4 regions of the Paenibacillus sp. cl130 genome follow, and region 3 is predicted to be linked to each of the others. Evidence: riboswitches for the same ligand, from Rfam matches in the RefSeq annotation. Region 3 holds a riboswitch; each other region holds the start of a gene.
The links. Region 3 has a riboswitch for thiamine pyrophosphate ahead of thiC (phosphomethylpyrimidine synthase ThiC). Riboswitches for the same ligand answer to the same signal wherever they lie in the genome.

Region 1: another riboswitch for thiamine pyrophosphate. It lies ahead of BM358_RS12090 (thiamine phosphate synthase); the one in region 3 lies ahead of thiC (phosphomethylpyrimidine synthase ThiC).
Region 2: another riboswitch for thiamine pyrophosphate. It lies ahead of BM358_RS23030 (ECF transporter S component); the one in region 3 lies ahead of thiC (phosphomethylpyrimidine synthase ThiC).
Region 4: another riboswitch for thiamine pyrophosphate. It lies ahead of tenA (thiaminase II); the one in region 3 lies ahead of thiC (phosphomethylpyrimidine synthase ThiC).

Annotation. Positions count from the first base shown of each region.
Region 1 covers NZ_FOYG01000003.1:666,238-669,537, reverse strand. Annotated here, with positions in the region: gene BM358_RS12095 (ABC-F family ATP-binding cassette domain-containing protein) at 1-1,283, shown strand, start outside; TPP riboswitch at 1,377-1,485, shown strand; gene BM358_RS12090 (thiamine phosphate synthase) at 1,750-2,343, shown strand; gene thiO (glycine oxidase ThiO) at 2,408-3,300, shown strand, end outside.
Region 2 covers NZ_FOYG01000010.1:143,419-146,718, forward strand. Annotated here, with positions in the region: gene BM358_RS23020 (polynucleotide kinase-phosphatase) at 1-369, shown strand, start outside; gene BM358_RS23025 (TatD family hydrolase) at 390-1,187, shown strand; TPP riboswitch at 1,231-1,342, shown strand; gene BM358_RS23030 (ECF transporter S component) at 1,591-2,187, shown strand; gene BM358_RS23035 (ABC transporter ATP-binding protein) at 2,187-3,300, shown strand, end outside.
Region 3 covers NZ_FOYG01000005.1:422,694-425,993, forward strand. Annotated here, with positions in the region: gene BM358_RS16565 (alpha/beta hydrolase) at 1-407, opposite strand, end outside; gene BM358_RS16570 (IclR family transcriptional regulator) at 706-1,449, shown strand; TPP riboswitch at 1,605-1,717, shown strand; gene thiC (phosphomethylpyrimidine synthase ThiC) at 1,905-3,300, shown strand, end outside.
Region 4 covers NZ_FOYG01000006.1:102,439-105,738, forward strand. Annotated here, with positions in the region: gene BM358_RS17190 (NAD-dependent malic enzyme) at 1-882, shown strand, start outside; TPP riboswitch at 975-1,077, shown strand; gene tenA (thiaminase II) at 1,214-1,903, shown strand; gene thiM (hydroxyethylthiazole kinase) at 1,978-2,820, shown strand; gene thiD (bifunctional hydroxymethylpyrimidine kinase/phosphomethylpyrimidine kinase) at 2,817-3,300, shown strand, end outside.

The sequences.
Region 1 (3,300 bases), on a different contig from region 3:
TTCTTCCTTTGTTGGAATTGGAAAAGGAAATGATGCAGATTACTGACAAGATGGGGGATGCTTCTCCTGAAGAGTTGGAAGTGCTGCTGGAACAGATGGGTGAAATTCAGGAGCAACTGGATATGGGGGATTTTTACCTCATTGATGTGAAGGTTGAAGAAATGGCGAATGGACTAGGTCTGTCGGCCATAGGACTGGATCGGGATGTATCTGCACTTAGCGGTGGGCAACGGACAAAGGTGCTTCTTGCTAAGTTGCTGTTGGAAAAGCCAAATGTCCTGCTGCTGGATGAGCCCACCAACTATTTGGATGTAGAGCATATTGAATGGCTTACGCGCTATTTGAAGGATTATCCCTATGCTTTTATTCTTATTTCACATGATACTGAGTTTATGAACCAGGTCGTTAATGTTATTTACCATCTTGAATTTGCCAAGATGACCCGTTATTCAGCTAACTATGAAAAGTTTCTTGAAATGGCGGATCTGAACAAAGCTCAGCATATTGATGCTTATGAGAAGCAACAGGACTTTATTAAGAAACAGGAAGATTTTATTCAGCGTAATAAAGCGCGTGCCTCTACATCAGGCCGAGCAAAGAGCCGTGAAAAGCAACTTGATCGGATCGAACGTATAGATAAGCCTGAAGAAGCTGCGAAGCCAACCTTTCAATTCAAAGAAGCACGTGCAAGCGGAAAGACGGTATTTGAGGGTATTGATTTTGAGATTGGTTATACGCATGCCCTTTTGCCTAAAATGTCCATGACGATTGAACGTGGCGAAAAGATTGCTATTGTTGGCTACAACGGTGTCGGTAAATCGACATTGCTCAAAACCATATTGGGAAAAATACCGCCAATCAGTGGAAAAACCTATCAAGGTGATTTTTTGCAGCCCGCTTATTTTGAGCAGGAAGTAAAGGCGGAGAAAATTACACCGATTGACGATGTGTGGAATGAATTCCCACATTTGAACCAGCATGAAGTACGAGCGCATTTGGCGCGTTGCGGTTTAAAGAATGAGCATATCACGCGTCCGCTATCTGCGCTCAGTGGTGGAGAACAGGCTAAAGTCCGTCTTTGCAAACTGTTAATGCGTGAAAGCAACTGGGTACTGTTCGATGAGCCTACCAACCACTTGGATGTTAAAGCTAAGGATGAGCTGAAACGTGCCTTGAAGGAATACAAAGGGACCGTATTGCTTGTATCTCACGAACCGGACTTTTACGAGGATTGGGTAACCAAAACGTGGAATGTGGAAGAGTGGTCAAGTAAAGTTAACTAACATCAACTAAATCCAATTCTGCATATTTCACACGAAGTGGGGTTTGCAGAATTAGGAAAATATGCTAAGCTATCTTTAGCTTATACAATAAAATAGTCACACTAGGGGAGCCGCCCATGCGGCTGAGACGGAATAAATGGATTTCGGACCCTTTGCACCTGATCTGGGTTATGCCAGCGTAGGGAAGTGAGCACCGTACAAACAAGGCAACACCATCTTATTTTTGTTTGTGCGTGGGACGATACACGTATACGGATATCATGGTCCGTTCGATTATTGGACGTTCGTTAAACCACTTCCTTGGGGAAGTGGTTTTTTTGCGTTTCGTTCATTTTAAGTTGTTCGAGCTTCCGTAGACAATTCACATACAATCCCCTTTCATTTCTGCTGGTAGACGTGGCTGACTAAGCTTAGATCCTTTAGTCCAATGTGAGGTGAAGACAAAATCGAATTACACGCAATTTCGATGGAAAAGGGCACTTTTGCACAAGCAGCCCAAGTGGCTGCTGTGATTTGTCCGTATGTTCATTATGTACACGCACGTTTAAAACAGAATGGTGCCTCTGCATTGCTATCTTTGACTCGCAGCATGGTGGAGCAGGGAGTTCCTTTGCAACAAATTGTAGTAAATGATCGTGTGGATGTAGCTTTACTTACTTTGGTTGGAGCCGTCCAGCTACCAGCTAATGGATTACCTGTAGCGGATGTGAAAAGCCTACTTCCAAAGGGTACACGCTGTGGAGTATCTGTGCATTCCTTGAAGGAGGCGCAGACTGCCGAGCGGGTAGGAGCGGACTATGTACTTTATGGTCACATATATGAGACCCATTGTAAGCCCGGTATTGTACCACGGGGTTTAGCTCAGCTTGAACATATTTGCAGGCTGTCGAACATTCCGGTGATCGCGCTGGGCGGCATACAACCGCACCATATCCCGGAGCTTTATAAGGCTGGAGCAAGCGGAATTGCGGTGATGTCTGGTATATGGGAGGCTGAGTCGCCCGTTGCAGCTGCGCTGGAATATAGGCGAATGGCAGATCTTGTAGTTCACGACCTGTAGCGAGAAAACGAGAGTAGAGGCAAGCTGAAAGCAGAATGGTTTATGGAGAGGAGACACGGAACAAATGCCAAAGATACACATAGAGGCAAGAGCGATAGGACACGCTGAATGCTTGGTCATAGGTGGAGGTGTCATCGGCAGTTCCATTGCTTATCATGTGGCCAAGGAGGGAAGAAGTACGATCATGCTGGAACGATTGATCCCGGGTGAGGGAGCCTCAGGAGCAGCGGTTGGAATGCTGGCAGCGGAAAGTGAAGAGTTCACCGACTCTGAGCTGGCACGGTTTGCTCGCATAAGTCGAGACGCATTCCCTGAGCTTGTCTGTGATCTGGAGCGTTTGTCAGGTATTTCGGTGGAATTCCGTACAGAAGGATTTGTGACTCCTTTCCGTACGGAAACTGAAGGCCAAAAACGCTGGAAAGCTGCTAAAACGCGAGAGGATGATTGTCCTATCTGGTGGGATGCGAAGGAATTGGCCCGACGAATTCCAGGTTTGGATGAACAAGCGATCGGGGCAATATATCGTTCAAAAGAGACACAAGTGGCTCCTGTCCAGCTTTGCCGTGCTTATGCAGGTGCTGCTGCGGTGCTGGGGGCAACGGTATGGTCTGGTACACAGGCAGAGCAACTGGTCATACAGAATGGTCGAGTTTGCGGTGTTCGAACAGATAGTGGCTTTTTTTCCTGCGATCAGGTCATTATTGCTGGAGGCTTGGATAGCATGAAATTGCTAGCGCAGGTTGGATTTGAATATCCACTTTATCCGGTCAAGGGCGAAGCGGTAGCGGTCTCCTTGAAGGATCACCCGTTAGAATACACCATTTATGCTGATGATATTTACCTCGTGCCTAAACAGAATAACGAGCTTTGGATTGGGGCAACGAGCCTTCCGCATCAATATGACGAAGAGGTGACCGTAGGAGGCTTGGAGGGGTTGCTGGCACGTGCCTCTGCTTG
Region 2 (3,300 bases), on a different contig from region 3:
GACGAAGCAAGCGAGGAAGAGGTCATTCGCTGGTGGAACGAGATGACAGAGGATGGTCATGAAGGGATTGTGATCAAGCCGGAACGCTTTTTGATGAAAAATCGGGACAAGATGATTCAGCCTGCAATCAAGGTGAGAGGCCGGAAGTATTTGCACATCATTTACGGTATGGATTATCTTGCCCCTGAGAATTTAAAGCGTCTGAAGCAGCGTCGAACGAACAAAAAGGAGCGTCATGCCCTGATGGAAGGAGCGCTTGGTATGGAAGGCGTGGAACGTTTTGTCCGCAAGGATACGGTAGATCGTATTCATGAATGCGTCCTTGCCGCGCTATCTCTGGAATCGGAGCCGATTGATCCGAGATTGTAGTTTGCGAAGGAGGGATTGAGATGGAAAGGGGTACACCGTTAATTGATATTGGCGTGAACTTGATGCACCGTTCGTTTCATGCGGATCGGGAACAGGTGGTAGAGAGAGCCGCAGCTGTAGGGATTTCACCCCTGATTATTACCGGGACCAGTGTCCGCAGCAGTCGGGAGGCTTCTCAGTATGCAGCACGTTATCCGGGCAAGCTGTATGCGACAGCTGGCGTGCATCCCCATGATGCCAAAGACTGCAGCGCAGAGACGGTTCAGCAGCTCCGTCAGCTGGCGAGTCAGCCGCAGGTCGTATCCATAGGGGAATGCGGATTGGACTATAACCGTGATTTTTCGCCGCGTGATGTGCAGCGCCGATGGTTTGGCGAGCAAATCCAACTGGCGGGTGAGCTAAATATGCCGTTATTTTTGCATGAACGAGATGCACATGAGGATTTTGCCGCTATGCTGCGGGAGTATCAAGGGCTTGTCGATAAAGCAGTGGTGCATTGTTTTACAGGCACGGAACAAGAATTGCATACGTATGTAGAGATGGGACTGTATATCGGGATCACCGGCTGGATTTGCGACGAACGGCGTGGCAAACATCTGCGTGAACTGGTCAGAGATATTCCCTTGGACCGTCTGATGATTGAAACGGATGCTCCATTTTTGACCCCGCGTAATTTGCCCGTGAAGCCCAAAGAAGGGCGTAATGAGTCGATGTATCTCGCTCACATTGCTGCTACGATAGCCGAATGTACAGGCCGAAGCATGATGGAGATCGAAATCGCCACGACGGAGACAGCCAAACGTTTCTTCGGATTATAGGATTGTCAAAGCCATAGATGTGGTATATATTATAGTGAATTAAAAAAGCATTGTCGGGAGCTTGAGAAAGTCAGGCTGAGAGGGTGGCCCTTGCCACTGACCGTGAAATCTGATCTGGGTAATGCCAGCGTAGAGAAACCAAGAACACTATACAGGAATGCCGCTTGTTTTGCGGTTGTCGATAGATACAATGTATGTCCTAGCATTTTACCTTGACCCTGACTTTGGCTTGGTATCAGTGTAGTAGCTTAGACTACTGGTTATATAAGGCATATCGACGAATGATGTTTTGTATGGTGCTTCACCTTTTACTGCGCATAAAGCTTGCCTGGAGATTCAGCTCCAGACAAGCTTTTTTTTATGGCCAAGAGGCCAATTATAAGGATAAGGGGAGCACGCAATAATGAATACTGCTGTAAGAGCGTCCAAAGGGTTGAAGCTGACTGATATTTTGGTCACGATTGTGATCGCTGTTGTGTTCGGGTTAGTCTACAAAATATGGGGACCTGCCTATGATTTGATGAAACCATTCGGTCTACACGCCGAGCAACTGATGTATGGCATGTGGTTTATGGCAGGCACGTTTGCTTATCTCATCATTCGCAAGCCGGGTGTTGCAATTTTGGCAGAGGTGGCAGCGGCAACGGTCAGTGCTTTTTTGGGAAGCGAATGGGGGATGTCCACTTTGTACTATGGCCTGCTGCAAGGCTTGGGAGCGGAGCTATTTTTTGCGGCTTTTCTGTATCGGAACGCAAACCTGTGGGTTGCTTCGCTAGCTGCGGCCGGGGCGGCTGTCGCTTCTCTGATTTTAGACTTCAGCTACGGGTATATTGATCAGCTTTCGACCTGGAACTATGTTTTGTATATCGGTTTTCGCATGATTGGCAGCATTGTGATTGCCGGGGTATTCGCGTTCTATCTGGCTAGGGCATTGGAGGTAACCGGAGTCACGCGAAGTTTGAGACCCGCAACGGAACAAGATTATAAGGGGCTGGATTGATGAGCCAGGCAACCGAAGATGTGGTGGCTTCGATCACCCGTCTTCGGTTGAAATTCCCCGGTGAGCAGGAGCTGCTTTTTCACAATATGTCTTTGTCTGTCCGCAAGGGGGAAAAGCTGCTGTTGCTGGGACCGAGTGGATGCGGTAAATCAACGCTGCTCCAAGTGTTAAGCGGTCTGATTCCACGCACGATAGAAGTGCCTATGAAATGCGATGCTGCTGTAATCCCAAGTGTCTCAGGTATTGTATTTCAAGATCCTGATACGCAGTTTTGTATGTCATATGCAGACGAGGAACTGGCTTTTGTGTTGGAAAATAATCAGGTTCCTCGTGAGCAGATGCGATCCCGTATTCGCGAGCTGCTGATACAGGTTGGTCTATCAACGGATGATATACACATGCCCATTGGCAGCATGTCACAGGGAATGAAACAGCGGCTGGCGATTGCGTCTGTGCTGGCTATGGAGCCAGAAGTGCTTTTTCTGGATGAGCCCACGGCTTTGTTGGACGAGGAAGGCACTACACAGGTGTGGGATACCATTCGAAACATTTCGGTAGACCAGACACTGGTGATCGTGGAGCATAAAATTAATGAAATTGTCCATGATGTGGACCGGATTGTGGTGCTTTCTGCTCAAGGGGAGATCATTGCGGATGGAAGGGCGGAAGAAGTATTTCATGGGCAGCGGCAGGCATTGTCCGAGTATGGCGTGTGGTACCCGGGAGTATGGAGTGAATCGTCTTCGCCGCGTTGGAGTGAATCAGTGACACAGCAGAATGGTACGGGGAATGGTACAGGGATTGATTTGCTGGAGCTGGAACATTTTAGTGGCCTCCGCGGTTTAAGTTCAGTGATTTATGTGGAGCATGCGCAGGTGAAGCCTGGCGACTGGATTGGCGTGGTCGGTGAAAACGGGGCTGGCAAAAGCTCACTGCTGCTCTCCATGATGCGCTTACTTCGCACACAGGGACGTTATAGCGTGCGCGGAATTGAGGCAGGCAGTACGGAACAACTGGCAGAGCGTATCGGGTTCGCGTTTCAAAATCCCGAGCTGCAATTCGTAGCACACACCGTACGAAAGGAACTAGAGTATTCGTTACCCAAGAGCTTGT
Region 3 (3,300 bases):
TTCAAACTGTGGGCATAATGCGCCAGATCATACATGGGAATCCAGCTTTCTTCGCGGTTAGCCCCATAGCCATGACTGAAAATAATCGTTTTCCGCGATTGATCCGCCGGGATATACCAGCCTTGTACCATGCGGCTACCATCCTTGGCAGGGAAGCTGACTTCCTCATAAGGCATGCTTTTGGCCTGCATCGGATTAGAGTACAGTGGTGCAACGGTGGGATTCGTAAGTACCCATGCGATGTAAGCATGCAAGGCAATAAAACAAAACAACAGAAAAAAGACGACCGACAGCAGCAGAGCAATCACAACGTGCTTGAACCGCAGCAGACGGGGATTAAAGAGTGGGGTGGACGGCTCCTGAACAGCGGTCTGTAGCTGAGCGTTGCGCTGGGATGTCGAAATCATGTAAGAGCCTCCTTATATAAAATTGATCTTCGTTTCATAGAATTTAGGTATAATTCCACTTGAAAATAGTAGTGTAGATCCGTATAGATACCTATTATCGTATGATGGGGATTATCCAAAGTCAACGCCTGAACCGGAAAAGTAAAAATGATGCAAAGAATTGTCGATGTTTGTTCTCGTTCTGTAATATGGTTGTCACAAAAACATCGGTTTACAGTAGCCGCGACTATTCTATATAATTTATGTAACCATGTTTCATAGTGTGAAACGAATATGGATACAAGAGGAGCGGTTCACGATGGAAGACCGTAAATTAACCGTTCGCGCTGTAGAGCGTGCACTTGATATACTGCTGTGTTTTACCGCAGATTCGGATCTTGGCCTGACGGAGATTGCCTCCAAAATTGGTCTACATAAAAGCACGGTTCATCGGCTGCTGACTACTTTGGAGGATCGGGGCTTTGTCGTTCGGAATGCCGAAACGGAAAAATATCGACTTGGCTTCCGCATTTGGGAGCTATCCACGCATTTGTCCCAAAGCGACGAGCCGGCGGTGTTGTTACAGCCTGCAATGGAAGGACTACGTGATCGTCTGGGCGAGACGGTCAGCTTGTACTTACGGGACGGCAGCATGCGTATTCGCATACAAGCCGTGCAGAGCAATCAGGCGATCCGCAGGGTTGCGCCTGTAGGTGCGCGTATGCCGCTGGCTGTAGGGGCCTCCAGCAAAGTGCTGGCAGCCTTTATGCCGCCGCAGGAGCTGGAAGCCCTGCTAAGCGGGGATGAATGGCCGCTCTCGGTAGACCCGGAGGTCTATAAAGCCCAGCTACAGGACATTCGCGAGAAGGGATATGCGACCAGCTATGAAGAACGGGAGCCAGGGGCTGCTGCTGTGGCTGCCCCAATTGTAAACCGGAAGGGACAGGTCACTGCGGCTTTATCTGTATCCGGTCCGGTCAGTCGGCTTGCACCCGAGACGCTACATGACTTTGCTCCGATTTTGATTGAAGCGGCGAAGGAAATGGGACTTATGCTTCCGTAACAAGAATGAACACAGTTGAAGCAAGCAAAGTGATTTGATGGGGAGCGTCTCCTTAGTAAAGGGAACCTAGAAGGGTTGCCAAAGCCATAAATTTAAAGTAGTCTGGTAAGGATGGCGGGATATCTGTTATAGCCGCCTCATGTGAATAGAAGTATCACAGTTACTGGGGGAGCCTGTAATGCCGGGCTGAGATGGAATCGTGCAAGATTCCGGACCCTTTGCACCTGATCTGGATCATACCAGCGTAGGGAAGTAATCGGCCATTGAAATGTATACGCGGCTGCTGTCTACAGTGGCGCATTGGAATAGGATTATTCCACATGCGTACTGTCTGGATAGCTGCCTCGTTAGATTAGCCGGTTCCCTAGGGAACCGGCTTTTTTGCATAGATCAGCGCCACCCTGGGAATGGTTCCGGATCGGTGTGTCATTTCATCGAAACGGGAGGAATGGACAATGAAGCCGACAGAAGCAGAAGGAACAAAAGGAACAGAATTGAAATCAACAGAAGTAAGATTGGTAGGAACAAAAGCAGTTGAGGTAGAGAAGACAAACGGGGAGCAAGCCAGTGGGGTAACGCCCTTTCCAGGGAGCCGTAAGGTATATATTCAAGGCTCGCGGCCGGACATTGCCGTGCCAGAGCGCGAAATTGCTCTTCATCCTACACATACGCCGCAGGGCACGGAGCATCATGAGCCATTGCGTGTATATGATACAAGCGGTCCCATGACTGACGAAGCCTATCAGGTCGATATCCGTCAGGGCCTGCCTCCATTACGGCGAGCTTGGGCACTAGAACGGGGCGATGTGGAGGCTTACGAGGGACGCGCCGTCAAGCCGGAGGATAATGGACTGAAACCTGGCTCCAAACGGGAGACAGTTGAATTTCCCGGCGTGACCAACCGTCCGCTTCGTGCTTCGCAAGGTCGTACAGTGACGCAAATGCATTATGCGCGGCAAGGGATCATTACGCCCGAAATGGAATTTGCGGCGATCCGCGAAGGGGTGGAGCCTGAGTTTGTACGGCAGGAGTTGGCGGCTGGACGAGCCATTTTGCCTTCGAATATCAATCACCCGGAAAGTGAGCCCATGGTCATTGGGCGTCATTTTCACGTGAAGATCAATGCGAACATTGGTAATTCTGCGGTTACCTCCTCCATCGAGGAGGAAGTGGAGAAAATGACCTGGGCTGTGCGTTGGGGCTCGGATACGGTTATGGACCTGTCCACAGGCCGTAATATCCATACAACACGTGAATGGATCATTCGGAATTCTCCTGTACCGATTGGGACTGTACCGCTGTATCAGGCACTTGAAAAGGTGAACGGCGAAGCAGAAGCGCTGACGTGGGAGCTGTATCGCGATACGCTGATTGAGCAAGCGGAGCAGGGAGTGGACTATTTTACAATTCATGCGGGTGTATTGCTGAGGTATATTCCGATGACGGCGAATAGAATGACGGGAATTGTATCCCGTGGTGGGTCGATCATGGCAGCCTGGTGCCTTGCGCACCATCAGGAGAATTTTTTGTATACGCATTTTGAAGAAATCTGCGAAATTATGAAAGCTTATGATGTGGCCTTTTCTCTCGGAGATGGTCTACGTCCGGGTAGCATTTATGATGCGAATGATGAAGCACAGTTTGCAGAGCTGGAAACGTTGGGCGAGCTAACGCAGATCGCCTGGAAGCATGATGTTCAGGTCATGATTGAAGGGCCAGGACATGTCCCTATGCATAAAATCAAAGAGAATGTGGATTTACAAATGGAGATTTGTAAGGAAGCTCCTTTCTATACCTTGGGGCCACTCACGACGGATATTGCCCCCGGATATGATCATATTACCTCAGCCA
Region 4 (3,300 bases), on a different contig from region 3:
ACCCTGGCTGCGATTCTTTCGGCGGTGGGTGTCACCAAGACTCCGCTGCGTGAACAAAAAATACTTGTTTTCGGCCCAGGGGCTGCAGGGATCGGTAACGCTGATCAAATTCGGGGCGCTATGATCGAGGATGGCCTTTCCGTAGATGATTCATTCAAGTCCTTTTGGGCCTTTGATTATCGCGGGCTGTTAACGGAAGATATGGAAGACGTATTGGAGTATCAGAAACCGTATGTGCGCAAAAAGGATGAAGTCAGCTCATGGACCCGGTCGGGTGACGGCAAAATACCGCTACTGGAGGTCATCCGTCAGGTGAAGCCTACGATATTGATTGGAACTTCCGGTGTAGCAGGTGCCTTTTCAGAAGAGATCATCAAGGAGATGGCAAAGCATGTAGAACGCCCGATCATTATGCCCATGTCCAATCCTACAAACCTTGCAGAAGCAGTACCCGAGGATTTGATCCGGTGGACAGATGGCAGAGCACTGATCGCAACCGGAAGTCCTTTTGAGCCCGTTACCTATAACGATACAAATTTTGAGATTGGACAGGCGAACAATGCCTTTGTTTTTCCGGGACTGGGTCTAGGTGCGATTGTGGTTAAAGCCAAAAGGATTACCCCTGCGATGTTTACAGCGGCAGCAGTTGCTGTTGCCAATGGTGTAGATTCGAATACGCCTGGCGGTGCGCTACTCCCTCATATCCGAAAATTACGCGAAGTTTCGTACGCTGTTGCGATTGCGGTTGCAAAAGCCGCGATTCAGGATCAGGTAGCGCAGGCGCACATTTCAGATGTGGAACAAGCTATACAAGATGCAATGTGGAAACCGAAATATGCCAAGGTCAAAGCAGTGGAAAGTGTAATTCATCACCCTCACTAAGCCCAAAACACCTAACTAGAGGAAATTTAATATTTTGTACACTATGTTTGACATAGCATATGAACGAATGTACAGTAATAGTCAAAAGAATAGAAGTCCACTAGGGGAGCCACTATGGCTGAGACAAGAGCGTATCTTGGACCCTTTGAACCTGATCTAGTTCGTACTAGCGTAGGAAAGTGGGGCCTTCGTATATAAGGTTTCAAGCGTTTTTTGCGTATTGGGCCTATTGTTGAAGCCGCTCCATTTTTCCGGGGCGGCTTTTTAGCGTTGTTCCGGAATTATATTCTTACAGGACTTCTTGCTCTTCAATTTAATGGAGGTGGGGAAATTGAGTTTTACACAAGAACTCCGTCGGCAGGCGGACGGCATTTTTCAAGCGATTTTTGAGCATCCCTTTGTGAGAGGTATTGCTGAAGGAAGTTTGACAAGGGGACAGCTGATTCACTATGTAAAACAGGACTTTGAATATTTGAACGCCTACATGCGGATATACGGCATCGCAATCTCCAAATGCACGAATCGGGAGGACATGGCTGTATTTAATGAACAAATCTCTTTTATTCTCCACAGCGAGGTTCATCCGCATCAAAATTTCTGTGCTGTCGCAGGGGTGACCTATGAAGAGTTGCAGGGATATCCACTCGCTCCGTCGGCCCATCACTATATCCGTCACATGCTGACGATCGCACATGAGGGCAGCTTGGGCGAGATCTTGGCTGTGCTGCTGCCATGTATGTGGACGTATGCCGAGATTGGTCGCAGGCTGCTGGATGAAGTAAAGCCGGATGAGTCTCATCCGTTCTATGAATGGATGGGCTTCTATGGAGACCAGCTTGATGATACAACACTCAAGTTCCGAGAACGTGTAGATGCTTGGGCGGAAGGCGCAACGGCTGCTGAGCGAGAGCGGATGATTGAGCATTTTATACTGAGCTGCCAGCTGGAATATAAGTTCTGGGACATGGCTTATAACCAGGAAGAATGGCCGGTCCAGATGCAGGCAGCGGTCTTGGAATAGTCAGCCTGGCGATTCGATGCGTGAAGTACGGTTAATGCCCTGTTGAACCACCAACTATAGAGAGGATAATCATTATGAGTACATGGGAAAAAAGTTATTCGGATCTCCTGACGAAGGTACAAAACAGCAAACCTCTCGTTCACAATATGACCAATGTGGTAGTCACTAACTTTACGGCCAACGGCCTGTATGCATTGGGCGCCTCCCCGGTGATGGCCTATGCACCCGAGGAAGTAGCAGACATGGCAAAAATAGCGGGAGCCGTCGTGTTAAACATCGGTACGCTGAACCGCGAACTGGTGGATGCCATGATCATTGCTGGACAATCGGCGAATGCACACGGTGTTCCGGTCCTGCTAGATCCGGTCGGTGCGGGAGCAACGAGCTTTAGAACCGAATCGGCACTGCGAATCCTGAGAGAAGTCAAAATCTCATTGGTGCGGGGCAATGCAGCCGAAGTCGCGCATCTTGTTGGAGAAGCGCGTGAGATTAAAGGCGTAGATGCTGGTGACAGTGCTGACAGCGGAAATGTCGATCTGGCAATTCGGGCTGCTCAAACGCTCAATACAATGGTTGTCATTACTGGAAAAGAGGACGTCATCACCGATGGGGCCGAAGCACGAATGATAAGCGCTGGAGACGCGCTGCTCACGAAGGTAACCGGAGCAGGCTGCCTGCTGACCTCTGTGTTAGGTGCCTTTGCAGCTGTTGAACCCAACCTGCTGCTCGCAGGTACAGCAGGCTTGGCATTTTACGGTGCAGCAGCTTCCCAAGCCGCAGCACGTACCGCAGAGCTGGGGCCCGGCAGCTTCCAGATTGCCTTTCTCGACGAGCTCGCCAAACTACATACAGGTTCGCTAGAGGGGCATGTCACTGTCCGTGAAGCCGGAACAACCACAGCAGGTGGTGCGCGATGACAGACGTTCGTGTACCCAGAGCACTGACGATTGCCGGTTCGGACAGTGGCGGCGGGGCCGGGATTCAAGCCGATCTCAAAACCTTTCAGGAGCTTGGCGTTTACGGCATGTCGGCTATTACGGCCATTACCGTACAGAATACTTTAGGGGTCCACGGCGTATATCCGCTGCCACAGGAAGCAACAGCGGAACAGATCGAAGCTGTAGGATTAGACCTTGGAGTGGATGCCCTGAAGACTGGCATGCTGTTTAATGCGGGCATCATCCGTCTTGTGAGCAAGCAGATTCGAAAGTTCGGCTGGAAAAAGGTTGTCGTCGATCCCGTGATGATTGCCAAGGGAGGCGCAAAGCTGCTGCAGCCAGAAGCGATGCAGGCTCTGAAGGACGACCTGCTTCCCTTGGCCCTGATCGTTACACCGAATATCCCGGAGGCGGAAGCCCTGACAGGGATCAGTATCCATACGATGGAGGATCGCCGCG